2 regions of the Nocardia otitidiscaviarum genome follow, and region 2 is predicted to be linked to the other one. Evidence: riboswitches for the same ligand, from Rfam matches in the RefSeq annotation. Region 2 holds a riboswitch; the other holds the start of a gene.
What was found. A riboswitch is a leader RNA that binds a small molecule or an ion and turns the genes downstream of it on or off. The one in region 2 is predicted to bind magnesium.

Region 1: another riboswitch for magnesium. It lies ahead of FOH10_RS00990 (hypothetical protein); the one in region 2 lies ahead of FOH10_RS14270 (MgtC/SapB family protein).

The regions. Positions count from the first base shown of each region.
Region 1 is NZ_CP041695.1:277,243-292,713, forward strand. It holds gene FOH10_RS00980 (carboxylesterase/lipase family protein) at 1-655, opposite strand, end outside; gene mgtA (magnesium-translocating P-type ATPase) at 735-3,443, opposite strand; gene FOH10_RS00990 (hypothetical protein) at 3,501-3,719, opposite strand; M-box (ykoK) riboswitch at 3,983-4,159, opposite strand; gene FOH10_RS00995 (DUF2630 family protein) at 4,238-4,483, opposite strand; gene pdxR (MocR-like pyridoxine biosynthesis transcription factor PdxR) at 4,541-5,950, opposite strand; gene FOH10_RS01005 (pyridoxamine 5'-phosphate oxidase family protein) at 6,032-6,721, shown strand; gene FOH10_RS01010 (hypothetical protein) at 6,781-7,086, shown strand; gene FOH10_RS01015 (hypothetical protein) at 7,325-8,563, opposite strand; gene FOH10_RS01020 (crotonase/enoyl-CoA hydratase family protein) at 9,087-9,860, opposite strand; gene FOH10_RS01025 (TetR/AcrR family transcriptional regulator) at 9,926-10,531, shown strand; gene FOH10_RS01030 (acyl-CoA dehydrogenase family protein) at 10,541-12,163, shown strand; gene FOH10_RS01035 (ANTAR domain-containing protein) at 12,196-12,963, opposite strand; gene FOH10_RS01040 (ANTAR domain-containing protein) at 12,960-13,874, opposite strand; gene FOH10_RS01045 (CheR family methyltransferase) at 13,871-15,471, opposite strand, start outside.
Region 2 is NZ_CP041695.1:3,224,654-3,240,124, forward strand. It holds gene FOH10_RS14225 (type III PLP-dependent enzyme domain-containing protein) at 1-1,181, shown strand, start outside; gene FOH10_RS14230 (pyridoxal-phosphate dependent enzyme) at 1,181-2,512, shown strand; gene FOH10_RS14235 (DUF6777 domain-containing protein) at 2,536-3,699, opposite strand; gene FOH10_RS14240 (alpha/beta hydrolase) at 3,755-4,909, opposite strand; gene FOH10_RS14245 (Na+/H+ antiporter) at 5,185-7,053, shown strand; gene FOH10_RS14250 (TetR/AcrR family transcriptional regulator) at 7,133-7,759, shown strand; gene FOH10_RS14255 (YybH family protein) at 7,801-8,208, shown strand; gene FOH10_RS14260 (excalibur calcium-binding domain-containing protein) at 8,445-8,873, shown strand; gene FOH10_RS14265 (SRPBCC family protein) at 8,887-9,243, opposite strand; M-box (ykoK) riboswitch at 9,332-9,500, shown strand; gene FOH10_RS14270 (MgtC/SapB family protein) at 9,644-10,348, shown strand; gene FOH10_RS14275 (DHA2 family efflux MFS transporter permease subunit) at 10,335-11,870, opposite strand; gene FOH10_RS14280 (cold-shock protein) at 12,252-12,653, shown strand; gene FOH10_RS14285 (ATP-dependent DNA ligase) at 12,777-13,877, shown strand; gene FOH10_RS14290 (DNA polymerase domain-containing protein) at 13,874-14,935, shown strand; gene FOH10_RS14295 (DUF4345 family protein) at 14,941-15,309, opposite strand; gene FOH10_RS14300 (helix-turn-helix domain-containing protein) at 15,356-15,471, shown strand, end outside.

The sequences.
Region 1 (15,471 bases), 2.9 Mb from region 2:
GCGAGATACCCCGATGGAACAGACCCTCCGCCGCCGGGGTCGCGAACAGGCTCAACACGGCGTGCGCCCCGGCGGATTCGCCGAAGATCGTGACATTGTCCGGATCGCCGCCGAAGGCCGCGATATTGCGCCGCACCCACTCCAACGCCGCCACCTGGTCGCGCAGCCCCAGGTTCGAATCGAATCGCCGCTCGGGCGTGGAATATTCGCTGAAGTCCACATAGCCGAATCCGCCCAGCCGGTAGTTCAGCGACACCACGATCACATCACCGCGCACGGCCAGCCGCGCCCCGGAGTACAGTCCCAGCGCCGAGGTGCCGATCATGTACCCACCGCCGTGGATGAACACCATGACCGGGCGCGGCGTGGCCGAATGCCGTACCGGCGCGGTGATATTGAGCGTCAGACAGTCCTCGCCGGTCGGCTGCTGCTGTCGCGGCCCGATGCGAGCGCCGCTGCGATGCTGCATCGCGGCGAGGCCGAATTCCCGGGCGTCGCGCACCCCGGCCCAGGGCCGCACCGGCTGCGGCGCCCGGAATCGCAGCTCTCCCACCGGCGGCGCCGCATAGGGGATGGACCGCCAGCGCGCCACGCGGCGGCCCCGGGAACCGCGGACGACGCCGTCGGCAGTAGTGATATCGATCGTTGCCACCATTGGAAAACGGTATAGGCGCGACCCACCCGCCCGCTAGACCCTACTGACTTGTTGCCAATACGTGGCCGGACCGAACCGATCACAGCCAACTGCCGAACTTCCGGATGTACAGCGTCTTCGCCAGCTGCGCCACCAGGCAGTAACTCAGCAGCGTCAGCACCAGCCAGGGGAAATACGCCAGCGGCAGGGCCTGCATCCGGAGGACGTCCGCCAGCGGCGAGAAGGGCAGCCAGATGCCGACGGCCATGATCGTGCCCGTGGTCAGCAGCACCGGCAGGGCCGCCCGGGATTGGAGGAACGGGATCTTCCGGGTGCGGATCATATGCACGATGAGGGTCTGGGAGAGCAACCCCTCGATGAACCAGCCGGATTGGAACAGCGTTTGGTGTTCGGGACTGTTGGCCTGGAACACGAACCACATCAGCGCGAAGGTGCTCATATCGAAGATCGAGCTGGTCGGGCCGATGCACAGCATGAACCGGCCGAGATCCCGGGCGTTCCACTGCTGCGGCTTGCGCAGATACTCCTCGTCCATGCGATCCCACGGAATGCTGAGTTGTGAGATGTCGTAGAGCAGGTTCTGCACCAGCAGGTGCACCGCCAGCATGGGTTGGAAGGGCAGGAACGCCGAGGCCACCAGCACCGAGAACACATTGCCGAAATTCGACGACGCGGTCATCTTGATGTACTTCATGGTGTTTCCGAAGGTGCGGCGGCCCTCGATAACGCCGCGTTCGAGCACCATGAGGTCCTTCTCCAGCAGGATGATGTCCGCGGATTCCCTGGCGATATCGACCGCGGTGTCCACCGAGATGCCCACATCGGCCTCACGCAGCGCCGCCGCGTCGTTGATGCCGTCGCCGAGGAAGCCGACGGTGTGGCCGCGCGCGTGCAGGGTGCGCACGATGCGCGCCTTCTGCGCCGGGTCGATCTTGGCGAAAAGTGTGGTGCGTTCCACCAATTCGGGCAGATCCGCGTCATCGGTCAGCTCCAGTCGGGCGCCGGTGACCGGTTCGCCCACCGCGAGGCCGACGCCCGCGCACACCCGCGCCGCCACCAGTTCGCTGTCGCCGGTGATCACCTTCACCTCGACGCCGTTGTCCGCCAGGGCTTTCAGCGCCGCGGCCCCGTCCTGCTTGGGCGGATCGAGGAAGGCGAGGAAGCCGACCAGCGTCAATTCGGTCTCGTCGGTCGCCGTGTAGCGGTCGCGAATCGGCACCGCCCGGGTGGCGACGGCCACCACCCGCAGGCCCTCGCGATTGGTCCGCTCGGCCACGTCGATCACGCGTTCGCGCAGCTCGGGGGACATGGCGATCTCGCGGTCGCCGTCGCGTGCGAACCGGCACAACGCGACGACCTCCTCCACCGCGCCCTTGCAGACGAGCTGGTTCTCCGCGAGGCCGCCCAACCGGTCGCTGAGCACCACCGACATCCGGCGGCGCACGAAATCGAAGGGGATCTCGTCCGCGAGCCGATAGCGGCTGTCGACGACGACCTCCTCGGCCTCGTCCATCCGGTCGATGACGGCGCGGTCCAGCAGATTGCGCAATCCGGTCTGGAAGTGGCTGTTCAGATACGCCAACCGCAGCACCTCGTCGCTCGGCCGCCCGTGCATGTCCAGGTATCGGTCTAGCACGACCCGGTCCTCGGTGAGGGTGCCGGTCTTGTCGGTGCACAGCACATCCATGCCGCCAAGATTCTGAATCGCGCTCAGCCGCTTGACCACGACCTTGCGCTTGCTCATGGCGACCGCGCCCTTGGCCAGATTGGCGGTCACCACCACCGGCAGCATCTCCGGTGTGAGGCCCACCGCCACGGCCACCGCGAACAGGAACGCCGAGGTCCAATCGCCCTGATTCCAGCCGTTGACGACGAACACCACGGGCACCATGACCAGCATGAACCGGATGAGCAGATAGGCGACCCGCTTCACTCCGGTGTCGAACGCGGTCTCCGGATGCGCGCCGACCATGATGTCGGCCATGGAGCCGAAGTAGGTGTCCGAACCGGTCGCGACCACCACCCCCGTACCGGTTCCGGAGGTGACGGAGGTGCCCATCAGCACCAGGTTGTCGGCATCGGCGGGGTCGGGGCGGGTGTGCCGCCGGGTGTCGCCGGTGGTGGTGTCGGCCTTCTCCACCGGCAGCGATTCACCGGTCAGGGCGGCCTGGGCGACCATGAGGTCCTTGGCCGCGAGGAGCCGCACATCGGCGGGCACCAGGTCACCGGCGGCCAGCTGCACGATATCGCCGGGCACCACCTCGGCCATGGGGATTTCCCGGGCTCGGCCGCGCGGTGCGCCCGCATCGCGCCGCACCACCGCCGCGGTGGTGGTGACCAGCCGGGCCAGCGCTTCGGCGGCCCGATTGGAACGGAACTCCTGCCAGAACCGGATCAGCGTGCTGATCGTGATCATGATGCCGATGGTGATGACGCCCTCGGCGTCGCCGGTCAGGTAGAGCACGACGGCCAGGCCCGCCAGCACCAGGATGAACGGGTTCCCGAACGCCCGCACCAGCTGCACCAGCCAGTGCGGAACGTATTCGTGGGCGATCTTGTTCGGGCCGTACTGCGCCAGCCGCTGATCGGCGTCGGCGTGGTCGAGGCCGGCGCGCACCGAATCCAGGTCGTGCAGCACCTGTTTCGCCGGTCGGGCACTGATGCCGACCAGCTTCGCGCCGACCGCGCGGGTGCGGTCCTCCAGCTCGGCGGCCCGGCGTTCCCGGCGGGACGGGCGGTGGGTGGGTGGTTCCGGCTGCTGGAGGGACAGCGGAGTGGACATGGTCATGAGGTACTCCTCGCGCGGTAGCCGCATCGGGACTGTGGGGTGTCGGTGCGTGGCCGCCTACCGCTTCGGGTGGCAGCCCAGCGAGGCGCTGACCACCGCCGGTGGCGTGTAGCCCGCCAGCAGGTTGGCCCGCTCCTGCGGGGTGAGATTCCGGCGTGTCCACAGGCGGTGCGCGCCGCGGCGGCAGCCGCCGAGCAGGGCGGTGGTCAGGGTGGCTGGGGTACGACGTGCGATGAAGGTCATGGCGAACTCCTCGGTGACGGGGCCGCGATTCATCGCTTCGAAATCTTTTCAACCGAATTCGCGCACGCTGGGATGGACAATTGTCGAGGACATGACAATTGCCTGAGAATGCGCTGAATTCGCCGAACGGTCAGTACGAAGGAATGCCGCGACCGGGCGAGACAATGCAGAGTGATCGAGACGGATACGGACTTCCACCGGGTGTCATCCTGCGGATCTCACCTCCTTGCGGCCGAGGCGTGCGGGGACGCCGAATCGAAAGCACAGCAGGGAGCGGGCCAGGGACGTTTCCCTGGTGAGCACCCCTCTCGTCAGAGTTTCGGCACTACGCGACGTGTCTCGGCATCGAGCCGGGAAGCCACTTCGGGTACATCCCTTAATCCGGGAAGACCTGTCCTAACCTTGGGCGTCTCTCGACGTCGTCAGATCAGTGGCCTGTGTTCGCGTAGGAGCCTCACCTATCGAGGTGCATGAACGTCGACAATGGTGTCGCACGAATTCGGATAAGTCAAATCCCGAAAAAATCGGCCCCCGATCGGGGGCCGAAAAACCTACTGGAGATAGCCTTCCACCTGCTGGGCGGAATTCGGCTGGGCCGAATCGGGATCGCGCCCCTGATCGAGCCGGGCCCGGCGCTGCCGCAGCAGATCCCAGCACTGGTCCAGCTGCACCTCGAGCTCGGCCAGTTGGGCGCGCTCGCTCTCCGGGTCCAGCTCACCGCCGGTGGTCTTGGACCGCAGCTCGTGCTCGCGATCCACCAGTGTCTTGATACGCGCGAGAATGTCCTGATCGGTCATGAAGCCTCCACTCCGCGACGGTTGCAGCGCGACCCGGGCCCGGGTCACGCGTCCATGCTACGGCGCGGCCAGGCACTCCCCGGCGGTCCGCAGTGCCGCCGCCAAATCCGCGCGCGGCAGGGCGGCGTAACCGAGCGCCACGCCGAACAGCCGTCGCGGCCCGACGTAATGGGTGTCGAGGCGGCCGAGGTGCACGCCGCGCCGCTCCGCCGCCGCCACCGCGGCCGCCTCGGCGGTGGCCGAGGCCAACGGCACCACCACGTGTGATCCGGCGGCGTCGCCGATCACCCCGAGGCCGTGTCGGCGCAGTTCCGCCACCACCATGGCGCGCCGCGTCTGCATTTCGCGGCGGAGTCGGCGCAGATGCCGGGCGAGATCACCGTGTGCGGCCAGTTCGGCCAGCACCAGCTGCCCGGCCGCGGCCGGACCGGTGCCGGTGTGTTCGCGATGGGCGAGCACCGCGTCGGCGACGGCGGGCGCGGCGACGAGCCAGCCGATGCCCAGGGCCGGGGTGAGGATCTTGCTGGTGGTGCCGAGATGCACCACCACATCGGGGGCGAGGGAGGCCAGCAGCGGCAAGGGCGCGGTGTCGTAACGCAATTCGCCGTCGTAGTCGTCCTCGATGATCAGAGCGCCGGTGCGGCGGGCGAATTCGACGAGCCGCACCCGCCGCTCGGCGGGCATCCGTGCGCCCAGCGGAAACTGGTGCGCGGGAGTGCAATACACGGCGCTCACGCCGTCCGGCAGCAGGTCCACCCGCAGGCCGTGGTCGTCGACCGGAATCGGCACCAACTCGATTCCGGCCGCCCGGAACGCGCCCGCGGCCCGGCGGTAGCCCGGATCCTCGATGGCCACCGCCGCGCCCGGGGGCAGCACCGCGGCCGCCAGCTCGCTCACCGCGGCGCTGGTGCCCGATGTGGCCAGTACCGCACTGCCGCCGGACGCGCCCAATCCCCGATGCCGCAGCAGGTGTTCGGCCACCGCCGCGCGGTAGCCGGGGTCACCGGCGCGGTTGCGGCGGACCAGGGGCATCGGGACGGCGGCCGCCCGCCAGGCCCGTCGCCACGCCGCGCGGTCGATGGCCTCCACGCACGGTGCACCGGGGGCCAGATCGGCCAGATCCGTCGCCTCGTCCGCATCGGAGGCGGCCGGCGACCACTCCGGGGCCAGTCGTGGGGCGGCGGTCAGGTAGGTGCCGGATCCGTGTCGCCCGCCGAGCCAGCCTTCGGCGTGCAGTTGGTCGTAGGCGGCGGTGACCACGGTGCGGCTCACGCCGAGGCGCAGCGCCAGTGCCCGCGAGGAGGGCAGGCGGTCGCCGCGGTGCAGGAGCCCGGTGGCGGCGGCGTCGCGCAGTCGGTCCGCGATCTGTGCCGACAGCGGCGTCGATGCCGCGCGGTCGAGCGTGATCGGGAGGTCGTCGGCGGGGGTCGGGCGGTGTGCCGCGTTCTCGGATGTGGTCGCCGTCAAGGGTCCGCCTCAAAAGTGGTCTGTCGAAATCATCCAGAAATGGATATTCTACTGGTCCATTGGCGCGGCCATGCTGGTCATATGAGTCAGACAGCGTCGAATCGGACCCCCTTGTCGCCCACGCCGCGCAGCACTCCGACGCGCTACCGGCACCGCGCCCGGAGTGACCGAGCGGTCCTGGACGCCGTGCTGGACGCCGGGTTCCTCTGCCATCTCGGCGTGGTGATCGACGGCGCGCCGCTGGTGGTGCCCACCATCTACGGGCGCGACGGGGACACGCTCTACCTGCACGGCTCCACCGGATCGGGCAATCTGCGCGCCGCGAGTACCGGTGGGGTGTCGGTATCGGTCACCCATGTGGACGGCATCGTGTACGCGCGTGCCGCGATGCACCTGTCCATCAACTTCCGGTCGGCCGTGATCCACGGTCGGCCGACCACGGTCACCGATCCGGATGAGCAGCTGCGGGCCATGCGGATCGTCGTCGACAATGTCACGCCCGGCGCCTGGCCCGCGGTGCGGCAGCCGACCAAGAAGGAGCTCGCGGGCACGCTGGTGCTGGCGCTCGACCTCACCGAGGCGTCGGTGAAGGTGCGTGAGGGCGGGCCGATCGACGAACCGGAGGATGTCGCCGCCGGTGGGGTGTGGGCCGGAGTGCTGCCGCTGCGGCAGCTGTGGGACGCCCCCGTACCGGCCGACGACCTGGAGCCGGGAGTGCCGGTACCCGACCATGTGCTGGCCCGGATCGCGGGGTCGCCGGTGGCGGGGTAGCCGAAAGATCGAATCACGGTCACACTGAAGGTGATTCGATCTAGTGCCGGGAGGTCCCCATGGATCCCGATAGCGATGACGCCGAGGGCGGGCCGACGCGCCTGCTGGATTTCATAGCGCGGCGGGAGGCCGAGTCCGCCGCCGCACTGGCCGCGGCCCGAATCGGCTCCGGAAAGGAGCCGTTCAGCCTGGAGGCCCTGCGCGCCGCCTACGACCTCACCCTCGATCTGGGTACCCGGCCGCTCACCGCGGCCGATGTCGCGGAGTACGAGCGTCGCTACTACCTCACCACCCCGCCCGACATCCGGACGGTCGCGCAGTTCGGCGAATACCTGTACTCGCTCTACATCAACGAGGTGGGCTGAGAGCACGGCGCGCGGTCTGCCGCGCCCGTGCCGGGGCGCTGGAACCCGTTGCGGCGCAATCGGCCCGGCGCACCGGGTGCGGCCTCGTCGGCTCGGTCGAGCGCGGCCGTGGACGTGGTGGCGAGGCTGAGCCGCGCACGGTGGTGCGGGCGTGGTCACAGGGCTGGCAGGTGCTGTGGTGAGAAGCTGAGGTGATCAGCCGGAGCCCAATGCGACCGAGCTGAGCGGGGTCGGGCGGCTACCAGGGTGTGGCGGTGAGGCCGAGTCGGCCGAGAGTGGTGCTGGCGAGGTCGCGTAGGTCCGCGGCGGTGGGGATGTGTTGGGGGTCGAGGCCGACCAGTCCGAGGGTGTAGGTGTCGGCGATGCGGGTGAAGTAGGTGGAGAGGCGGGTGCGTGGGAAGGTGTCGGCGCGCAGGCCCGGATGGATGGCGCGGGCCGCCACGCCTGTGCACTGGTGTGGGCCGAGGGTGAGCAGCGAGTCCGGGAGGGTTCCGATATTGGAGCACAGGATGTCTCGCTCGCCCGCGCCGCGGGCCAGCGCGTGCGCCCAGCGGTCCGGGAGCACCTGGAGTAGTTCCTCGGGCATACCGCCCGGGCTGGTCATGCGGTGTTCGTAGGCGGCGCGGGCGCGGTGGCGGATGGTGGCCGGGGTGTCGGTGCGGCGCACGGCGATCTCGGTCATGGCGAGGTCGTTGTCCACCCGGGGTTCGTCGCGGGTGTCCACCGGGAGGCTGACGGCGATCTCGGGCTCGGGAAAGCCCGTGGACCACAGCATATTCGCCACCGCGTGCACGAAGAGACTGTTGGCGGTGCCGCCGTGGGCGACGGCAACGCGGTTCCAGTCGCGGGCCGGTATCTGGAGTACGGCGCTGCGCGGGGCGGCGTCCGGGTGGCCGGACGGTATTTCTCGCGCCGGGGGAGACGGTGGTCGGCGGGGGATGCCGCGGCGCAGTGCGCGGGCGGTGCCGCCCAGCACGACGGACCATTGGCGGCGGGCGTCCGCCCAATCCGAGTGGGGGGCCGCGGGTGTCGCCAGCGGTGTGCCCGCCAGCGCGTTGTCCACGGCCAGGGTGAGAGCGCGGCCGTCGGCCAGGGCGTGTGAACACGTCAGGGCGACAACGGATCCGCCGTCGTCGATCGGTGCGGCCGAGAGCCGCCAGCCCGGACCGAATTCCGGATCGAGGTCCGCACCCTGACCGTCGGCCCACTCCAGCAGGGTGTGCGCGGCCAGCGGCTCCCCGGCCAGCACCAGCGGATGCGCCCAACCGGTCACTTGCCAGCGCGGCCGTGCCCCCGGAATCCGCGATCGCACCACCCGCCGCCCCAGCGGCCCCGTCCGCAACGCCTCGTGCACATCCCGCAGCAACTCCGACCCCACCCGGTCGGCGGTACGCCAAATCCCCTGCAGCGCGATCGGCGTACCCATACCCCGATGCGCCCGCAGGAACATCTCGTCCACCACGGTCAGCCGGTTCATCGCAGGCAGCGTACCGACCGGTACCGACAACCGGCGAGCCTCGATTCCGGCCGAGCCGATCGGTGCCGCCGAACCCAGATCGCATCGGCCCACCTGACGTCGGCGCATCCGACTCGCCCGACTACGGCGCCTGTCGGTGCGATAGCCGCAACGATTTGTGCGGCGGCCACATAGTTCGCGCGCCGGTTCACGGTGGCCGCACCGGTTGGTGCGGTGGTTACGCTGGTTCGCGCGCTGGTTCGCGCGCTGGTTCGCGCGCTGGTTCGCGCGCTGGTTGTGCAGCGGTTACGCCGGTTCGCGCGACGTTCGCGCCTCCGGCTCGTGCGGTGGTCGCATCGATCGGCGGGGCGGTCGCGGTGGATCGGTGTACGCCGGGTGCGGTGCTGGTGTGTTTTGCCGTGAATGGCTTCGGTGGGTGGGCGGTTCGCCCCGCGGTCACGCACTCGCCCGGCGCGTCCGAGTCGGTTTGCCTGGTCTGGACGCCGTCGATCGGTTGTGGCCGGGCGGGCGCGGCGCGGTCGGGTCAGGCCGGGCTGCCGCCGCGGCCCGCGCCCGCGGCGAAGCGCTGGGCTCCGTCGAGCGCGCCGTCGGCGAGGGCGGTCATGCCGTGGCGAAACTCGTTGCGGAGGGCGGCGGTCTCGTCGAGGCCGTCCTGTTCCAGCACCGACATGCGGTCCGAGCGCAGGCAGGTTTGCGGGAGGGTGGCGAGTTGGGCGGCGAGTTCCTCTGCGGCGCGGCGGGATTCGCCGGGCGGGACGACCTGGGTGACCAGGCCGATCTGCAGGGCCTCCGCCGCGCCGACGGCCCGGCCGGTGAGGATGAGGTCCATGGCGCGGCCGGTGCCGATGATGCGCGGCAGGCGAATCGTGCCGCCGTCGATGAGGGGTACGCCCCAGCGGCGGCAGAACACGCCGAAAGTGCTGTCCTGCTCGGCGATTCGCAGATCACACCAGAGCGCGAGTTCGAGCCCGCCCGCCACGGCGTAGCCGGAGACGGCGGCGATGACGGGTTTGGACAGCCGCATGCGGGTCGGACCCATGGGTCCGTCGCCGTCCTCGGCCGCGCGATTGGACCGTTCGGTGCCGAGCGCCTTCAGGTCCGCCCCGGCGCAGAAGGTGCCGCCCTCGCCCCACAGCACCGCCACGGCGGCGGTCGGGTCGGCGTCGAATTCCCGGAAGGCGTCGGCCAGCGCCGCGGCCGTGGGTCCGTCCACGGCATTGCGGGCTTCGGGGCGGTGCAGGATCACGGTGGTCACGGGGCCGTTGCGTTCGACTCGTACGCTCACGGGACCGACCATACGCCGTACACACGGCCGTGCACACACCCTTGCGCGAAGAAATGAATCCGTGCTTCACTTCTTTCGTGGCGTATCGCAGAACCCCCGCTGTGCAGGCCCGCTTGGACGCCCAGGCCGGGGCGATCGTGCGGGCCGCCATGAAGGTGCTCTCCGAACAGGGATTCGCCGGACTGTCCATGGCCACCGTCGCCGCCGCGGCCGGTGTCGCCACCGGCACCGTCTACAAGAACTTCAGCGGCAAGGCCGAACTGGTGACCGCCGTCTTCCGCGAGGTCGTCACCCGCGAGGTCAGCGCCGTGGCCGACGCCAGTGCCGACGGCGGCGTGGTGGAGCGGGTCACCGCCGCCGTGGAGACCTTCGCCGGACGCGCCCTGAAGAATCCCAAACTCGCCTACGTACTGCTGGCCGAACCGGTGGACACCGCCGTCGACACCGAGCGACTGCGTTTCCGCCGGGCCTTCGCCGACACCTTCGAAACCGCCGTGGCCGACGGCGTCGCCAATGGCCAACTGCCACCGCAGGATCCACGCACCAGCGCCACCGCCCTGGTCGGCGCGATCGGTGAGGTGCTGGTCGGTCCGCTGGCCCAGGAACTGCCACGCGAGACGGTGCTGCCCGATCTCGTCGCCTTCGCACTGCGCGCCCTCGGCGTGCGGGCATCCTCGACATAGGAGTCACCCATGCACACCCACGACGTGTTCAACCAGGTGCCGAACATAGTCCCCTTCGACAACTCTCGCAATCCCGCGCTGCTCGAGGGCCTGCACCGCGAGGGCGCGGGCTGGGCCGAGGACGAGGTGCGCGAGCTCGGCGCGCTCGCCGGGGGCGCGCGGGCGCAGGAGTGGGGACGGCTGGCCAACGACTATCCGCCGGTGCTGCGCACCCACGACCGCTACGGCCACCGGGTGGACGAGGTGGAATTCCATCCGCACTGGCACGATCTGATGCGGGTGGCGGTGGAACACGGCCTGCACGGCACGCCCTGGCAGGACGACCGCGCCGGTGCGCACGTCGCGCGCGCCGCCAAGTTCTACACCTGGGGTCTGGCCGACGCGGGCCATATGTGCCCGATCTCCATGACCTACGCGGTGATTCCGGCGCTGCGGCACAATCCGGAACTCGCCGCGAAGTACGAACCGCTGTTGGCGTCGCGGGTGTACGACTACGGCCTGCGGGAGCCGTCCGGCAAGGCCGGTCTCATCGCGGGCATGTCCATGACCGAGAAGCAGGGCGGTTCCGACGTCCGCGCCAACACCACCACGGCCACACCGCAATCCGACGGCACGTACCGCATCGTCGGCCACAAGTGGTTTACCTCCGCGCCCATGTCGGACATGTTCCTGACCCTCGCGCAGGCCCCCGGCGGCCTGTCCTGCTTCCTGCTGCCGCGCGTGCTGCCGGACGGTTCGCGCAATCCCCTTCGCCTGCAACGGCTCAAGGACAAACTGGGCAACAAGTCCAACGCCTCCTCGGAGATCGAGTACGAGAACGCCACCGGCTGGCTGGTCGGCGCGGAGGGCGCGGGCGTGAAGACCATTATCGAGATGGTCAATATGACCCGCCTGGACTGCGTGATCGGCTCGGCCACCGGCATGCGCGCCGGGGTGGTGCACGCGGTGCACCACGCCCGCCACCGGGACGCCTTCGGCAAGAAGCTGATCGACCAGCCCGCCATGCGCAATGTGCTGGCCGACCTGGTGGTCGAATCCGAGGCCGCCACCACGGTCATGATGCGGCTGGCGGGTGCGACCGACCGCGCCGCGACCGATCCCGCCGAGGCCGCCTTGCGCCGGATCTCCCTGGCCGTCACCAAGTACTGGGTGTGCAAGCGTGCCCCCGCGCATGCCGCCGAAGCGCTGGAATGCCTGGGCGGCAACGGCTACGTGGAGGATTCCGGGATGCCGCGGCTGTACCGGGAGGCCCCGCTCATGTCCATTTGGGAGGGCTCCGGCAATGTGGCGGCCCTGGATGCCCTGCGCGCCATGGGACGTCAGCCCGAAACGGTCGAGGCGTATTTCGACGAGGTGTCACGGGCGCGCGGGGCCAATCCGCACCTGGACGCGGCCATCGACCGAATCGGCAAGGAACTCACCGATCTCGCCGATATCGAGTACCGGGCGCGCCGCGTGGTGGAGTCGATGGCGCTGGTGCTCCAGGGCGCGCAGCTGGTGCGGCACGGCAACGCCGCGGTCGCGGACGCCTTCTGCGCCACGAGATTCGGCGGTGACTGGGGCGTCGCGTTCGGCACCCTGCCGACCGGCATCGACACCGAGGCGATCCTGCAACGCGCCTACGTGAGCTGACCGCCCGTCGGGGACGTCCGGGGGGAGCGCCCCTAGGCGCGGCTGTGCCGCTGCCGATCGCCGGTGGTTTTGCGCCGGGCCGGCGGGTCGAAATGCGGTGCGCGGGGCGATTCTCCGCCGACCTTTGCGACCACCTCGGCGGCGAGTTCGGCGACCTTGCGGTTGGTGCGCTGGGAATGCTCGCGCAGCAGGGTGAAAGCGGTGTCCCGGCTACAGTGCCGCTGCCCCATGATGATTCCCAGTGCCAGGTCGATCGTGGACCGTGAGGCCAGGGCGCCGTACAGCTGTTCGGCCAGCCGGGCCTGTCGGGAGCTGGCGATCGCCACCGGCAGCAGCACCCGCAGATGCCGGGCGGTCTCGGAGATCGCGTGCACCGTGGGCGGGTCGAAGCCCGCGGGCCGAGTGGTGTGCACCGCCAGGATGGCATCCGGTTCGCCGTCGGTGGGCAGTCGGCACACGGACACCGCCGTGACCCCCAGGGACAGCAGGTACCGCAGATAGGGGTGTGCCGGTCCGGTGGCCGCCGTCGTCTCCACCACCGATTCCGGTCGGTCCGGGTATTCGGGTTCCAACCACGGAACCGGCATTCCACGGCCGGGCCCCAGCCGCAGATTCTGTGCGCCCGCCGAGAGCCCCTCCGCCGCGGCATGATTGACCGATACCGGCGGCGAGCGGTCAGTCGCGAGGGGCAGCATGGTGGCCACGGTCTCGGCGGTTTCGTTCAGCACCGCGTCGATGTCCTCGGCCGTGAGCAACAGGGCGGTGAGGGCGGTCATGCCGCTGGTGAGGGCGTTCGTCATCGGTCGTCGCTCATCGAGTCGGTACCGGGTCGTTCCGCCGCGTCGCCGACCAGGTGGCGCGCGAGGTCGGTAACCGTGCGATCCTCCGCGTACGCCTGCGCCCGCAATACCGACAGCGCGGCGTCCGCCGAGCAGCCGTATTGCGCGGCGATCATGCCGACGGCGAGATTGACCGCGGTGAGCGGATCCGGCTCGGCGGGGTCGGCGTCGTTCAGGGGGATGCCCGCCTCCCAGACGGTGAGGCCGATGTTCAGGGCGATCGCGTCCGCGATCTGGTCGACCGCCGCCGTCGACGGGTCCGCGGTCGAGTCGACCGTGAAACCACACAGCGTCCCGTAGCGTCCGATCGGCGTCGGCAGGGGCGTTGCCATGACCGCGCGCACGCCCAGGGCGGCGACGGCGGGGCCGTAGTGTGGCCAGCGCCGCGCCATGCCGCCCGCCGCGACCAGGAGCGGGGTCGGGCTGTACAGGGCGTCCCGGGCCGGGCCCTCGCCGAACGTCAATTCGATATCGTGCGCGGCGCGCGCGGTGGGGCCGGAGGTCGCGACGAGAAGCTCATGGTGATCGTGGTCGAACAGTGCGACGGATACGTCGTCCATGCGCAGCCGGGCGGCGGCCGCGGCCAGGAACACCGGCCGCAGCCCGGCGTGTTCGGCGTCGTGCCAGCGTTGCAGCCGCATGGCGTGCAAGCGGTGCAGCCGCGCGCTGGCGAAGTGCCGCGCCGCCATGCGCCGGTGCAGGGCGGCCATCCGCTCCCGGAACGGCCGCATGGTCTCCGGTGGGCGGTCGGCTTCGCGCTCGTATTTCTCGGCCAGCTCCGTGGCGCGGGCGGCCCGTCGTAGGTCGGTGGCGAATTCGTGCCACTCCTGCCGGATCTCGTCCGGCGTCTCCGGATGCGAGGGCATGTTCATACTGCTTCCATCAACAGCACCAGCCCGTCAAGGCTGCCGTTCAGCGGTGTACAGCTCACCGTGCACACGATCGGGCGGCCGAGCGGATCGGTCGCCTCCAGTTCGATCGGCCCGGACGAACTCGCCGATTCGAGACATGATTCGATGGTGCCCCGCAACCGCGATACCGGCAATCCACAGTCCAGGTCGGCGAAGGGCCGCTGGTAGACCTCGTCCGCTCGCAGGCCACACAGCCGCTCCGCGCCTCGGTTCCAGCTATGGATCCGTAACTTGCTGTCCAACACCACGATTCCGGCTTCGACGCTGGCCAGCACACCCTCCAGGAACTTCCTGGCCTCGTCCAGCTCCGCGGTGCGGATCCGCAGTTCCTCGTTCATGGTTTCGAGTTCCTCGTTGCCGGACTGCAATTCCTCGTTGATGGTCTCCAATTCCTCGTTCGTGGACCGCAGTTCCTCGTTGGTGGTCTCCAACTCCTCGATGCTGGACTGCAGTTCCTCGTTGGTGGTCTCCAGCTCCTCGTTCGTGGACCGCAATTCGTAGGAGATGCGCTCGAGCTCCGCCTGCTTGTCCTCGAGGTCGTGCCCCAGTCGGGTGGTGCGAGTCGTGTCGGTGAACGTGACGAGCACGCCGAGCGTGGAGCCGTCGTCGGCCCACAGTGGTTCGACCCGCACCTCCCAGCATCGCGGCGTTGCCGTCCTGAGGTCGGTTCCGGTCACGGCGACCCGGACGGCGTGGCGCTCGCTCACCGCACGCGCGATGAGCGGCTGCAGGTCGGCGGGACGGTAGGCGATTTCCAGCTCGTTGAGCGGCCGCCCTTCGACCCGGTTGATGTCGAACCGCTCGCGCATCCTGCCGTTGGCCACCACGATCACACCGGCCGCATCGACCGCGAGCGCCGGGAACGGCGCGTACTCCAGCGCGAGTGCGCTGAAACGCGCTCGGCGCTCCGCCTGCTCCTGCTCGGGCGGCACGGTGCCCAGCCGCGGTGTGATCGCCGCGAGCACCGAAACGGTGTCGTCGGTTCGCCGCCGATACATCTGGTGTCGGACCTGCACCGGCTCGAACCGGTGGTCGTCGGCGCGCAGGCTCTCGGCCTTGCCCAGAAACAGATAACCCCCCTCCCACACCGCGAAGCTGAAGCGGTCCAGAATCTGCGATTGCGTCTCCGCGGGGAAGTACAGCAGGACGTTGCGGCAGACCAGCAGGTCGAGGCGGGAGATGGGGGCGTCGCGGGTGATGTCGTGCCGACCGAAGATCACGCGGCGGCGCAGGTCGGGCCGGAAGACGTAGTCCGCACCGGAACGGTCGAAGTAGCGTTCGCGCAGCTCGGTCGAGAGCGAGGCCAGCGCGCGCCCGCCGTAGGTGCCGGCCCGCGCCGCGAGCAACGCCGCCTCGTCCACGTCGGTCCCGTAGATCTTGACTCGTTCGACGCACTGCTCGATGCCGATCGCCTCCGCGAAGGTGATCGCCAGCGAGTACGCCTCCTGGCCGCTGGAACAGCCCGCGCTCCACACCCGCAGTTCCTCGCCGGGCTCTCGGGCGGCGAGCAGTTCCGGAATGACGTCGGAACGCAGGTACTGCCATGCCCGCGGGTGGC
Region 2 (15,471 bases):
ACGTCGCCTCGGCGGCCGAGCTGGCGAGCGCGGTGGACGCCGGCTTCGCGACGGATCGCATCGAGGTGACCGGGCCGAAGGGGGAAGCATTCCTGCGTGCTCTGGCGGGCACCGGGGTGACGGTCAACGCCGATAATCTGTGGGAGGTGCGGCGGCTGGCGGAGCTGGCGGATGCGCCGGTGCCGCTGCTGCTGCGCATGTCCGGCTTCCCGGCGACGCCGGTCAGCCGGTTCGGGGTGCCGCTGTGGCAGGCCGAGGAGGCGCTCGCGCTGCTGGCGGCGCATCGGGACCGGATCGCGTTCCGCGGCTTCGCCTTTCATATCGACTCCGGGGAACCCGCCGAACGGGTGCGGGCGGTGGAGGCCTGCCTCGCACTCACCGAACGCGCCTACGCATGCGGCCTCGTGCCGACGGTGCTGAATATCGGCGGCGGCTTCCGGCAGGTGTTCACCTCCGACGCCGACGCCTTCGACCGCTATGTGGTGGCGCTGCGAGCCGGTCTGCTCGGCCGTGGTGAGGCGTTGACCTGGGGCGGCAACACCTTCGGCTTCCATCTCGACGGCGGTGCCGTGCACGGGACGCCGGTGTTCCACAAATACGCCAATACCGTGCCCGCGACCCGGATGCTCACCGATCTGCTCGGCGCGGAACTCGAACAGCACGGTGGACGCGCGATGGCGCGACTGGCGGCGGAGAATCTGCTCGACATCTGGCTGGAGCCGGGCAAGGCGCTGGTCGATCATGCCGGAATCACCGCGGCCCGGGTGGAGTTCGTCAAGGATGTGGCCGCGGACACGACCCTGGTGAATCTCGATGTCAGCCGGGACACCGTCACACCCGCCGATCAGGAGGTGATGGTGGATCCGGTGCTGCTGCCCGGCGGCGACGTGCCGGACACCGACCACGGCGACGCACCGGCCGGGGTGTTCCTGGCCGGACGGCTGTGCCTGGAGCGCGATCTCATCACCAATCACAAGGTGTGGCTGCCGCGGCGGCCGCGGCCGGGCGATGTGATCGTCTTCCCCAATACCGGGGCCTATCACATGGATCTCTCGTCGGCGAACGCGTCCATGCATCCGAGGCCGCCGAAACTCGCTGTCGCACAGCGGGGTGACGGCTTCCGGGTGTGCCGGGACGAGGAGTACGAGCCCGTGGCGATTGTCGGATCGAGGGAGGCGTGATGCGCTACGACCACATCACCGAACTCATCGGCGATACGCCGCTGCTGCGGCTCGACCCCGCCGTACACGGGCTCGAGCATGTCGAGTTGTACGCGAAACTCGAATCCTGCAATCCGTTCGGGTCGGTGAAGGACCGGGTGGCGTGGGGCATGATCCGCGACGAACTCGACGAGATCGTGGCGCGCGGACAGAGTCTCATCGAGGCGTCCAGCGGCAATACCGCCAAGGCGCTGCGGATTATCGGGGCCGTGCACGGGGTGGGGCTGCGGGCGGTCACCAATCGGATCAAGGTCGACGAGGTGCGGGAGCTGCTGCGGCTGTTCGGCACCGAGATCGAGGAGCTACCCGGACTGTCGGAGTGCCCCGATCCGACCGCACCCAATGACGTGTACTCGGTGATCGAGGCGACGATGGCGAAAGCCCCTGGCGCGTACCATCATCCGTCGCAGTACACGAATGAGAAGAATATCGAGGCGCACTATCAGGGCACCGGGCGCGAGATCCACGACGACCTCACCCGGGACGGCATCACGAGGGTGGACTATCTGATCGGCGGGCTCGGCACCACCGGCTCCACCCGGGGCGCGGCCAGCTATCTACGCAAACACAATCCGGAACTGCGCACCATCGCGGTGGTCTCCGAACGCGGCGATTTCATCCCCGGTATCCGCTCCGAGACCGAGATGTGGGATGTGGGCCTGTTCCAGCCCGAATTCTACGCCCGCATCGTGCCCGTCGACTCCGCCCGCGCCATCACCGGAACCCTCGCTCTGGCCACCGGATACGGCGTCCTGGCCGGACCCACCAGCGGTGCCGCCTACACGGCGGCCCTGGACGCACTGCGCGACTCCCCCGACGACTCGCGTCCCACCGTGGCCGTCTTCATCGTCTGCGACCGCCTCGAACCGTACCTGTCCTACATCCGCAAACGCCGCCCCGACCTGTTCGGCGCACCCGCCCGCCACCGCACCCCGCCCAGCCCGGAGGAACTGGCCGCCACCCCCACCCTCACCCCCGACGAACTGGAAGAACTGGACAGCACCGCCCGCCCCACCCTGGTCGACACCCGCGGCGCCATGGCCTACCGCATCGCCCACGTCCCCGGCGCCATCAATATCCGCGACGACCAACTCGACGACATGCTCACCCACACCGTCCCCTTCCCCCGCTCCCGCCCCCTGGTCTTCCTATGCCCCATCGGCGAGGTCTCCCGCCACTACGCCGCCCTCGCCCGCCGCGCGGGCTACGACGCGGCCAGTCTGGGCGGCGGTGTCACCGCGTGGCGTGACAGCGGCAAGCCGATGGAATCGGCACCGAGACTCGATGTGTGATCACTCTCCGTCACCCGAATCGGCTACTGGGGTGTCAGGGTCATCCGCGTGGCACCGGTGGGGGGACTGGTCGTCGTTCCGTCGAATCTGAGCTTGGTACGGCCGTTCCATTGGATTTCGGTGATCGGACCGGTCGCACTCCAGGGGTAGGTGTCGCCACCCACCGATGAGGTGCAGTCCATGGTGGCCGTCTGTCCCGGTAGACCGCCGAGGTAGCAGTTCCAGCCGATGTGGTCGCTCGTATCCGGCGTGTAGTACCGGAACCCGTCACCCTCACGAGTCAGCGTTCCCTCGACACCGCTGTGCTCGGAAGCCAGGATCCACACCCCGGACACATCCACCTCCCGACTGGGTTCTGCGGTGGGAGGTGGGATCGGAGCGGCGGAAGTAATGGTCGAGTTCGGCAGGACGGATGGTTCCGGTTCGTTGCCGACGACGTCCCGGTCGCCTGTCGTGCCGCAGGGACGCTGGAAAGTGCTGTCGGTGGTGAAGTCGAACAGGACCAATACGGTCAGCGCCTCGTCCGCGGGCCGGACCTCGAAGACCCGGCCCGGATCGAATCCCGCCCATTCGTCGCCGGTGAAGCCCACTTGCCGATCGGCCACCACCTGTGGCCGCGTCAGCGGCGTCCCGCTGATACCGCGCAGCCGCGGGACGCCGAAAACATCCACCAGCACAACGGTTCCCGACTCCAGAACAGCCTGTTGCGACACGGCGCGCCCCGCCCGCAGCAGATGGTTGGTCACCCGCACGTCCACGCGAAGGACCACCGGTGTCAGCTCCGCCAGGTAGGTCCCCAGGGTGTCGACGGACAATCGCTCGCCGTCGCGCCAACGCAGTCGGTCGTCGGAGTTCAGCGCCTCCACCGCCGCTTCCGCCGCCGTACGATCGGCGTCGAAGTGCGCTATCGTGGCCGCGCGTCCGCCTACGGGTTCGTTCGGCACGCCTCCATAGAACCCGGGTTCCCTGCCTTGGAAGCTCCTGCCCGACGTAGGACCGCCGGGGGTGGTATTCGGCATCGCCACGGCGGCGGTACCGGCCGGTGGTCGGGGAATGAACGGATCGTCGCCGACCGTATCGCCGCCGTGGCGATAGATCTCGGTCAGGCCGGATCCCGGCGAGATCGGAACCTGCTGCGCCGCGCGGAAATCAACTCCGGCGGTCGTCAACACGAATGCGGTGACCACGACGACGGCGAGAACTCCCAGGCCGATGAGGAGCGGCGCGACGGACCGGCCCCGGTCACCGTCGCGCCGTGCCGGTGTGTGAGCTGTCGACCTCCTCCGGTGGTGGCTCCGTCGCACCGGGCGGCCACTGCTCCTCGATCACGGCCAGTGCGACGCCGACCGCTGGATCCTCTGCGGCGAAGGCCCATTCCACCGAGACGATCAGCGCCTCGCGGCCGGTCTCGCCGAAGGCGGCGCAGATTTCCACCAGCGCGGCCAGTTCCAGTCGCGGGTTGCCGCCGCCGTGGTGCATGCGCTGTCGAATGTAGAGCGGCATGCTCATCACATACTGCTGCCGGGCCGTGGGATCGGTCAGGTCGGCGATCTGTGCCAGCGCGGAGGCGATGCGCCGGACAGCCTCTTTGGGCAGCTTCTTCTCGACGGGCCGCTGGATTCGCTGGGTGCGGAGTTCACTGGCGATGGCCCGGTCGAGCCGATCCACGCGCGCGGCCTCCGGTGATTCGGGTGCAACGTGATCGTCACGTTGCACCTCGTGCAGCAGACGTGTTTTCACGATCCGGTACACCAGATCATCTGCCGAGGTCGGCCGGATGATGGTCGAATGATCTCCGGGCAGCACACCGCCCGCGGGGAACACCGAGTTCGCCGACTGCGGGAGCACGATCGGATCGGCCAGTCCGGCATACGCCTCCACCGGAATCGGCACGCTGTGCATGGTCGCATCGGTGGCATGGACGACGCGCTCGAGCATCATTCGCTGCGTCTGGATGATCTTCTCGTTGAGCGGCCGCAGTTCACGCTCCTGTGGATTCCGCTGCCAGCGCCTGCGCAGCGGCAGCAGATACTCCGAACCCGAGTTGGGCGTCGCGAACATCAACAGGCGGCGCACGCGGCGCAGTGCCGAACCGCGACCCGCGGTCAGCTCCTGTATCAGATAGCGCTGCACGATCAGACCGCCCTGACTGTGCGCGGCGAACACCACCGGCTCCTCAGGAGCCAACCGTTCGGCGAGTTCGGTGCCCAAGAACGCCGCGACCGTATCCAGATCGGGCAGCGTTCTCCGCGGCGCCAACTCGACGATTTTGCTGGGGTAATCGACACGCACGACACGGATGCGCCCGGCGAGATCGGCATCGCGCTCGATGAGCTCGCACAACGGATCCCACGCACCGCTGTCGGACAGGATGCCGTGTACCACAACGAGAGCCACCTGTGTGGGCACCGTGTTCACCCCTGATTCCGAACTCGAACCTGATCGAGCATCCGCAATCCTACGAGCCCGCGTGCCGCCGCGACCACGGAACGCGCGACCCGCCACGATGCCGGGCGAATTCACGGACACCACCACGGACGACCGGTGCGGGTTGAGCCGGCTGGTCGGCCATCGTCCTGTGGGGCGAACGCCTGATGTGGGAAGTGCTGACGCGCCGGGACGGCGGGGACGCGCTACTCGGGTGGGGGCGACGCGGCTGGCAGGATGTTCGCGTGGAGTTGGCGTTCGGACTGGTCGGGTTGATTGCGGTGGCGGTGGCGCTGGCCGCGTTCGCGCGGCGGATCGGGGTGGCCGAGCCGCTGGTGTTGACGGTGGCCGGGGTGGTGGCGTCGTATCTGCCGTTCATTCCCGAGGTGGGGTTGGATCCGGAGCTGGTGTTGCTCGGGTTGCTGCCGCCGCTGCTGTACACGACCGCGATCAGCACCTCGCTCCTCGACTTTCGGCCCAAGAAGGTGTCGATCACGCTGCTGTCGGTCGGGTTGGTGCTGTTCACGACCTTCGCGGTGGCGGCGGTGGTGATGGCGCTGCTGCCGGTGCCGTTCGCGGCGGCGGTGGCCATCGGAGCGGTGGTGGCGCCGCCGGACGCGGTCGCGGCCATCGCCATCGCACGGCGGGTGGGGATGCCGCGGCGCATCGTCACCCTGCTCGAGGGCGAATCGCTGTTCAACGACGCCACGGCCCTGGTGACGCTGCGCACCGCCATCGCGGCCATGGCGGGGGCGGTGAGCCTGTGGGAGGCGGGGGCCGACTTCCTGCTGGCCGCGGTCGGGGGTGCGGTGATCGGCCTGGTCGCGGCGGCGGTGCTGGCCTTTCTGCGGCGGCGCATCACCGATCCGGTGCTCGACACCAGTCTGTCGCTGCTGGCGCCCTTCGCGGCGTACCTGCCCGCCGAGGCGGTGCATTCCTCCGGGGTGATCGCCGTGGTGACCTGCGGCCTGATACTCGGACACGGTGCGCCGGTGTGGCAGAGCGCGGCCTCGCGGATCGCCGAGCGCACCAACTGGCGCACCATCCAGTTCATTCTGGAGAGCGGGGTGTTCCTGCTGATCGGATTGCAGGTACGCCATATCGTGGAGGACGCCTGGAAAAGCGGGCTCGCACACGACACCCTGCTCATCGCATGCGCCGGGGTACTGGCGACGGTGATCCTCGCCCGGCCGGTCTGGGTCTTCCCGGCCACCTACGTCGCCTGGTGGATGGAGGGCAGACGGCGCGGCAAACCCAAGCCGCAGCCGACCGGCGCGGCCGTGGTGTCGTGGGCGGGAATGCGCGGCGTGGTGACACTGGCCGCCGCCATGCTGTTGCCCGCCGACACCCCGGAACTGGCGACACTGCGCCTGCTCGCGCTGGTGGTGGTGGGTGGAACGCTGCTGCTGCAAGGGGTTTCGCTGCCCTGGGTGGTGCGCGCGCTGCGACTGCGCGGACCCAGCCGCGCCGAGGACCGACTCCAGGAGGCGGCGCTGCTGCAACAGGCCACCTCGGCCGGGCTCACGGCCCTCGACGCGCACGTCACCGACGCCACACCGGCGCAGATCGTCGAGGGGCTGCGCGGGCAGGCCGCCCAGCGGGCCCAGGCCGCGTGGGAACTGTTGGGCCGCTCCGAATCCGACCGCATCACCCCCGGCGGGGAGTATCGGCGGCTGCGGCTGGCCATGCTGGCCGCCGAACGCGACGTGGTGCTGCGAGTGCGCGATACCGGCACCCTCGATCACGAGGTGCTCCAGCATGTGATGGCACTGCTGGATATGGAGGAGTCCACGCTGGCCCGCGTCACCGAGGCCGAGGACGACGGTCCGGACACCATGGTGGCCGGGGTGGGCGGCGGCGACTGCGAGCACCTGCGCGACGCCCCGGAGACCGCCCGGCCCGACACTCCCGACAGCTGTGCCGAATGCGTCGCCGAGGGACTGGTGTGGGTGCATCTGCGCATGTGCCTGGCCTGCGGGCATATCGCCTGCTGCGAGTCCTCGCCGGGCAATCACGCCACCAGGCATTTCGACGCCACCGGGCATCCGGTGATCCGCAGCGTGGAACCGGGTGAGAGCTGGCGCTGGTGCTACGTGGACGAACTGCTCGGGTAGCGGTGCGCTGAGCGGGGACGACCGTGCCCGCGCACCGGGCGGACGCGGCCCGTCCCGGCCGGGCACTACGCTGTTCCCGGTGCAGACAGGTCAGCAGCCCTCCGACGCCGAGCCCCGCCTCTGGGGTGGCACGACCCTCACCGAACGCCGTGAGGCGCGCCGCGCCGCGCTCCTGGACGCCGCACTCGATCTGATCGGCGAATCCGGGGCGGGCGCGGTGACCATGCGCGCCGTATGCCGCAAGGCCAATCTCACCGACCGCTATTTCTACGAATCCTTCAGCAGCCGAGACGAACTGCTCGACGTGCTCTACCGCCAGATCGCCGACGAATTCCTCGAGCCCATGACCGCCTACGCGGTGGCCGACGATCCGGCCCGCGACCGAGCGCTGTCGGAGGTGCTGGTGGACAAGGTGCTCCAGGATCCGCGCAAGTCCCGGCTGTTCCTGGTAGAGCCGTATTCGAGTACCGGGCTGGGCGCGACCACCATCTCGGTCATGCCCGCCTTCACCCGGCTCATCCAGGACCATCTGTTCAGCCATATCGAGGATCCGGTGCGCCGTCGGCTGGCCGCGGTGACCATGGCCAGCGGCAATGCGGGCATGTTCTCGGCGTGGTTGAACGGCACGCTGCGCGCCAGCCGCGAGCAGATCGTCGACCATCTGGTGGCGACCATCGGCGCCTACCGGCACATGTACCGCGACTAGATCCGGCCCGAACGGCGCGTCGAGGGCGTAGCGTCGCGGACATGGATCGCGCGGCAGTGCAGCAGTGGCTCGAGGGCTACGAATCGGCTTGGCGCACACCGGGAACCGCGGCCGTGGGCGAATTGTTCGCGGACGCGGCCGAGTACTACGTGTCCCCGTGGGCGGCGCCGATCACCGGCCGCGCGGCGATCGCCGCCTTCTGGGAGGCGGGGCGGGACGGACCCGACGAACCCTTCACCATGACCGCCGAGCTGATCGCGGTGGACGGCGACACCGCCGTGGCACGCGTCGGCGTCGAGTACCTGCGCGACACCCCGGCCTCGTGGCGCGACCTGTGGGTCCTGCGCTTCGACCACACCGGTCGGTGTGTTCGCTTCGAAGAATGGCCCTTCGCCCCGGATCAGCCGGACGGGCAAGATCATTCGGCACCCCCCTCGACGCCGAAATGATCATGACCAATTGTGCGAATTCGGGCATTTCGGACCCAACCCGATACCGCTGGTAGCGCGTGTTTCCCCCGCGCCACGCCCACAACCGCTATGACCTCGCGCGCCAATCCCACCCCCGCCCATTGTGCCCACCCTCATTTCCTGGAAGCGTCTCGGATCACGCGACCAGGAGGCGAGACTCCGCCGCCTCCTAGTCGCGCCCAAACTTTTCTCCCGCACGTCCAGGGATCCCCGCCTTGACCACACGGCTTCTCGTGCTGCCCGCCGCCCTCATCACCGCCCTGCTGTCGGGCTGCGGCTCCAGCACCGCACCGGATACGACACCCGCTGCGACACAATCGACTACGACAGTCGCACAATCGACCGCAACCCCAACGAGCGCGACAACCACGCCGTCCACTACGGCCGCCGCACCGCCGCCCCCGACCGCAGACACCACTACGGCGACCCCAGCTCCACCACCACCGGCCCCCGCGCCCGACATTCCCACCGTGCGCGCCCCGGCCGTCCCCACACCCGATGCTCCCACGCCCGAGACTCCCTCGGCCTACTACCGCAGCTGCGCCGAAGCCAGAGCGGCCGGTGCCGCCCCGCTGCACCGCGGCGATCCCGGATACCGCTCCGGCCTCGACCGCGACGGTGACGGTGTCGCCTGCGAGAAGTGATGCTCGCTGACGGCTACTGGCCGTAGGAGTAGCGGAGGTCGGCGAACAGCAGCCGGTTGAGCCGCTGCCGCAGATGCCCGGCCTTGCTGGCGTCGGGAGCCGGCGCCGCAGTGAGCACCGTGAACCTGAGCAAGGTCGCGCCGCCGACCGCGGTCAGCGCGAACTCGATCCGGGCGTCCGGCCTGCTCGGCCACAGCGAGGACCAGACGAGGCGATGCGGTTTCTCCGCGTCGAGGATCCGCGGCTCGACCTCGTCCGCCAGCAACGCCAGCCACGGTCGCGCCCCCGGCTGGCGGGGCCGGGCGAGCGAATCCCAGACGACCACCGGGGGCGCGGGAAGCGTCTTCGCGCGTGAGCCGATCTCGATCACCCGGGCAGCCTAGTTCGTCGTTGCCCGGTGTTGCGCCGCGCACATCCGGTGGCGAAACCGGGATGCCGGGTGTTAACTCGCTGGGGCGAGGTGCCGTCGTTCGCTGAGGCTCCTTCGCGGATACAGGCTGGCGATCGTAAACGTCGAGAGACGCCACCGATCAGGACAGGTCTCCCCGAATCAAGGGGTGATCCCGACCAGCTCCCGTCGGACGGGTTACGCCGCGAAGTGCCAAAGGTCTTACGAGGAAGGAGGTGGTGAGTGTGCCTGGTGGACGTGATCGATATCGGAGTCGATATCAGGTGGCCACACAGTGTTTCGGTGCCCCACGCGCGCTCGTTCGGAGGATTCCGCCCTCCCGGTAGCGCGCGGTGCGCCGACCTTTTCTCGGGAGTGCGTCATGACCATGGTGGAAATGCTCATTCGGCTGTCGGCCGGGGTGGGCCTGGGTGCGGTGATCGGGTTCGAGCGGCAGTATCGGGCGCGGATGGCCGGACTGCGGACCAACGCGCTGGTCGCCGCGGGCGCGACGCTGTTCGTGCTGCTGTCCGCACACGGCTTCAGCGGCGGTACCGCCGACCCGACCCGCGTTGCGGCACAGATCGTTTCGGGTATCGGATTCCTCGGCGCGGGCGTCATCCTGCGCGACGGGTTCACCGTGCGCGGCCTCAACACCGCCGCCACACTGTGGTGTTCGGCCGCGATCGGCGCGCTGGCCGGTGCGGGGATGCTGCCCACGGCGCTGGCGGGCACGGTCGTGGTGGTCGTGGTCAATACCGCGCTGCGGGCCGCGGGTCGCCGGGTGGACCGGCGTCCGGAGGCAGGCGACGAACAGCACACCCGGTACGCGTTCGTCGCCTGCACCGATGACGCGCACGAGGCGCACACCCGCGCGTTGCTGGTGCAGTCGTTGACCCGCACCGATTTTCAGCTGGTGTCGGTCGCCAGTTCCGATATCGGCTCCGGCAAGGTGGAGGTGCGCGCCGAGCTGGTCTCCGATCGCCGCGACGACCGGCAGATGGAGTCCGCGGTCAGCCGTCTGAGCCTGGAACCGCATGTGACCAGCGTCGGCTGGCGCACCCTGGACCAGCTCAGTGCGCCATGATCGGCGCGTCCGCGGCATCCGGCGCGGCGGGTTTGCGTCGCGGTAGGAACGATGCCGGGATCAGCGTGCACAGCAGCAGCACCAGCGCCACCACGAAGGTGTGCCCGAAGGAATCCGCGGCCTGCTCCAGACCGGTCGCGATCGCCTCCGGTGGTAGTCGCAGCTGCTCGGCGACCTTCGGATCGGTGGTGGCGGCGATGGCGGGACCGGCGAGTTCCTGCCCCTTCAGCAGATTCGTGAGCACCACCGAGATGGTCGCGGTACCGATGGAACCGGCCGTCTGATTGATGATGTTCATCAGCGTCGAACCGCGCGCCACCTGCGCGTGGCTCAGGGTCTGAATGGCGGCCGTCATGGTCGGCATCATGGTGCAGCCCATACCCAGACCGGTGACGAACAGCGCCGCGAGCAGCAGCGGGTACGGGGTGTCGGCGGTGACCTGGGTGAGGTAGGCCATCCCGAGCGAGATGACCGCGATACCGGTCAGCACGATCTTGCCGGGGCCGATCTTGTCGACCAGTCGCCCCGCGATCGGCATGGTCACCATCGCACCCAGGCCCTGCGGTGCGATGAGCAGACCCGCCATGAGCGTCGACTCCCCGCGCACCTGTTGCAGATAGGCGGGCAGCAGCAGGCTCGACCCGAAGAACGCCATGGCGAACAGGGTCATGGTGAGTACGGCGTAGCGCAGCGACTTGTTCTGGAACAGATGCAGGTCGATGAGCGGATACCGGGCACGCAGCGCGTGGAAGACGAACCCCGCCACCAGGACCAGGCCGATGACGCCCGGAATCAGCACCTTCGCCGACGCCACCGTGCCCGCCTCCGGAATGGAGGACACGCCGTAGAGGAACAGCGCCAGACCGGGCGAGGCCAGCAGCATGCCGACCCAGTCGAAGCTCTGCGACGGCTCGGGACTGTCGGACGGGAAGACGATCCACGCCAGGATCAGCCCGACGATGCCGATCGGCACATTGATGAGGAAGATCCAGTGCCAGCTGAAATCGTCGATCAGCCAGCCGCCGAGGATGGGCCCGCAGATGGGGCCCAGCAGCATGGGCACGCCGAGGACGGCCATGACCCTGCCGATCCGCTGCGGTCCGGCGGCGTGGGTCATGATCGTCATACCCAGCGGCATGAGCATGCCGCCACCGAGACCCTGCAGGACGCGGAAGGCGATGAGCGATTCGATGCTCCACGCGGTGGAGCACAGCACCGAACCGAGGACGAACAGCACCAGCGCCGTCATGTAGAGCCGTTTGGTGCCGAACCGGTCGGCGGCCCACCCGGTGAGCGGGATGACGGTGGCCAGCGCGAGGGTGTAGCCGGTCATCGTCCACGCGGCGATGGCGTAGCTGGTGTCGAACTCGACCTGGAATTTCGGGATGGCGACGGTCACGACGGTGACGTCGAGAATCGACATGACCGCGCCCAGCACGACCACGCCCGCGATCTTCAGGACCCGGGCATCGAGGGTGTCGGCGGCGGAACCGGCCGACGAATTATCCGGAGGTGATGTCACCGCTTCAGCCTGCCAGGTCGCGGGCCGGAGAACCAGCAGCGACTTCGGTGGTGTCGGCGATCCGGCGGCGCATCGCGGTATGCGATATCGCCACGGGTGGGAAGGTCTATCCCGAGGCATCGAGACGACGCCGGACCCGCCCCGATACGCAATCCGCTCGCGCACAGCGCAACCGGCCTCCGTCGCCCGCACCGCTACTCGAAACCCACTGCGCCCCAATCGGACTGAGAGCCTCTCGGGCAGTCGCCACCCGGCGCGCGAAATGCGCGGCGGCAGCACCGTTCAGCCGTGCGCGGCAATCGAAAATTAATCCCTTTCATCCGACATCGCGCAGTTCGCGGGTTACAGTGACCCGCAGAGGGACGCGGCGACGAGGAGCAGGTGTTGGTGTCCATCGGGAAATTGGTGTCGTTCGACAGTTCACGGGGGTTCGGATTCATTCGGCCCGAAGACGGTGGCCCGGACGTTTTCGTCCATGTCAACGACATCGGCCTGGACGAGGACGAGCTGCGCCAGGGGCGGGTGTTCGAATTCGATGTGACCGAAGGTGACCGGGGGCCGAAGGCGATCAACCTGGCGCTGGTCGGGGGGACGGGGCCGGTGCGGCACAAGAACAAGGAACGCGGCGAGCGGACGGCCGGACAGCTCAGCGCCGAGGAGCACCGGCGGCTCATCACCGAACTGCTGCTCGACGCCAGCCCGGCCCTGACCGCCGGGGAGATACTGACCATCCGCGAGCGCCTCACCGCCTTCGCCGATCAGCACGGGTGGATCGACGGCTGAGGGTATGCCGGTCTCGAAAAACTGACCGGTACGGCCTTACGATCTTGGGGAGCCGCCGTATCCGACCGATGAGTTTCGATCGGGCGCGGCGTCTACCTGGGTAGGTAACCCCGAGGAGGTCGCGTGGATCTGCCCGTCATGCCGCCGGTCAAACCGATGCTGGCGAAATCGGTGTCCGCCATTCCGGAGGAGCCCGGACTGCTGTTCGAGCCCAAATGGGACGGTTTCCGCTGCATCGTCTTCCGCGACGGACCCGAGATCGAACTCGGCTCCCGCAACGACCGTCCGCTCACCCGGTACTTCCCCGAACTGGTGGAACTGCTGGCCGCCGCACTGCCCGAGAAATGCGTGGTCGACGGCGAGATCGTGGTGGTCACCGAACACGGCCTGGATTTCGACACCCTGCAGCAGCGGCTGCATCCGGCGGCGTCGCGGGTGAACAAGCTGGCGGTGGAGACCCCGGCCAGTTTCGTGGGCTTCGACCTGCTGGCGCTCGGGGACCGAGATCTCACCGAGGAACCGTTCGAACAGCGGCGGCGACTGCTGGAGACGGTGCTCGACGGCGGCTTCTCCCGCACCCACCTCACCCCCATCAGCGACGATCCGCAGCAGGCGCGCGACTGGTTCACCCGGTTCGAGGGCGCGGGCTTCGACGGGGTCATGGTCAAGGCCAAGGATCTGCCGTACCTGCAGGACAAGCGGGTCATGCTGAAGGTCAAGCACGAACGCACCGCCGACTGCGTGATCGCCGGATTCCGCTGGCACAAGGACGGCGAAGGCGTCGGCTCACTGCTGCTGGGCCTGTTCGACGACGACGGCCACCTGCACCATGTCGGCGTGGCCAGCAGTTTCACCGCCGCCCGCCGCAAGGAACTGGTGACCGAACTGGAGCCGCTGCGCACGAACGCCCTGGAGAACCACCCGTGGCGGGAGTGGGCCGACGCGGCCGCACAGGCCAAGGCCGAGGGCAAGATGCCCGGCGGGGTCAGCCGCTGGACCGGCGGCAAGGACCTGTCCTGGGAGCCGCTGCGCCCGGAACTGGTCGGCGAGGTGCGCTACGAGCACGTCATGTCCGGGCGCTTGCGCCACGGCGGGCGGCTGGTGCGCTTCCGCACCGACCGCACCCCCGAATCCTGTACCTACGCCCAGCTCGACGAGGTCGCGCCCGCCGAACTGGCCGATATCTTCACCGAGGCGAAAGCCGGCGAGGGAGCACGGTCGTGAGCGGTTCCGTCGAGATCGAGGCGAACGGGCACACCGTCACCATCTCCAATCCGGACAAGATCTACTTCAGCAAACGCGGCGACACCAAACTCGACCTGGTGCGCTACTACCAGGCCGTCGCCGACCCGATCATGAACACCATCAAGGACCGGCCGGTACTGCTGGAGCGGTATCCGGACGGGGCGAGCGGCAAATCCTGGTTTCAGAAGCGGGTGCCCGCCTCGGTGCCCGACTGGTTGCAGACCACCGTCGTGTCCACCCCCAACGGCACCACCAGCGACGCCCTGGTGGCCGCCGACATCGCGCACATCCTGTGGGCGGTCAATCTGGGCTGCCTGGGCTTCCACGTGTGGCCCACCCACGCGGGCGCGGAGGAGACCGGCACCGCGCCGCCGGTCTTCGACGCCGACGGCAACGAACTGCCGCCCACCGGCATCACCGACGAACTGCGCATCGACCTCGATCCCTCTCCCGGTATCGGTTTCGACGACCTGCGCGCGGCCGCGCTGGCCACCCGTGACCTGTGCGAGGAACTCGGCATCGACGTGCGCGTCAAGACCTCCGGCTCGCGCGGCCTGCACCTGTACGCGCTGCTGGAACCGCGCTGGGACGGCTACCAGGTGCGCGCCGCCGCCGTCGCCCTGGCCCGCGAACTGGAACGCCGCCACCCCGACCGCATCACCGCCCAGTGGTGGAAAGAGCAGCGCGGCAGCCGCGTCTTCGTCGACTTCAACCAGAACGCCCCGCACAAAACGGTTTTCGGCGCCTGGTGCGTGCGCCCCAAGGTCGGCGCCCAGGTCTCCACCCCCATCTCCTGGTCCGACCTGGACACCGTCGTCCCCGACGACCTCACCATCGCCACCGTCCCCGACCGCGTCGCCCGCCACGGCGACCCCTGGGCCGACCGCACCCCGCAATCAATCGCCCCGCTGCTCGAGATGTCCGAGCGCGATATGGCCGACGGCCTCATGGACGCACCCTGGCCCCCGGTGTATCCGAAGATGCCCAACGAACCCCCGCGGGTGCAGCCGAGCAAGGCCCGTCGGAACAGCGAGTAGCCGCCTCACGGGAGAATGGCGAAAAGCACTGCGGCAGCGATCGTTTCGATCCAGAAGAACAGCCAGACCGGATAGAACGGCACCGGCTGGTCCACCAGGCGGGAGATGAGCCGACCCGCCGCCATGCCGGCCAGGGCCGCGGCGGTGGTGGCGATGACACCATCGCGCACGCCGCCGGGACCGAAGGCCGCGAGAGCCAGCATGACCGCCACGGCGAGACCGAAACCGCCGTAGACGGCCCGGATCTCGGAACGGCCGTCGGGAGTGTCGACGCGGGTGCCGAAGGGACGAGCGATGGCGGCGGGAGCCACCAGCGCGTAACCGCCCATGGCGAGAAACGCGGCGGCGATGACCAGAACAACGGCTGTGTGCACGGGCGGGACCCTTTCGCGTGGAATGTCACATGCGATGATCACGGGCATGGACAGGGTCGCACTTCCGGAAACGTGCTGTCCGGGCGAAGTGGCGACGATCTGGATCCGATCCGGGTACGCCGCGTATCTGGGGCCGTCGCTGCGATTGGATCCGCATTCGGG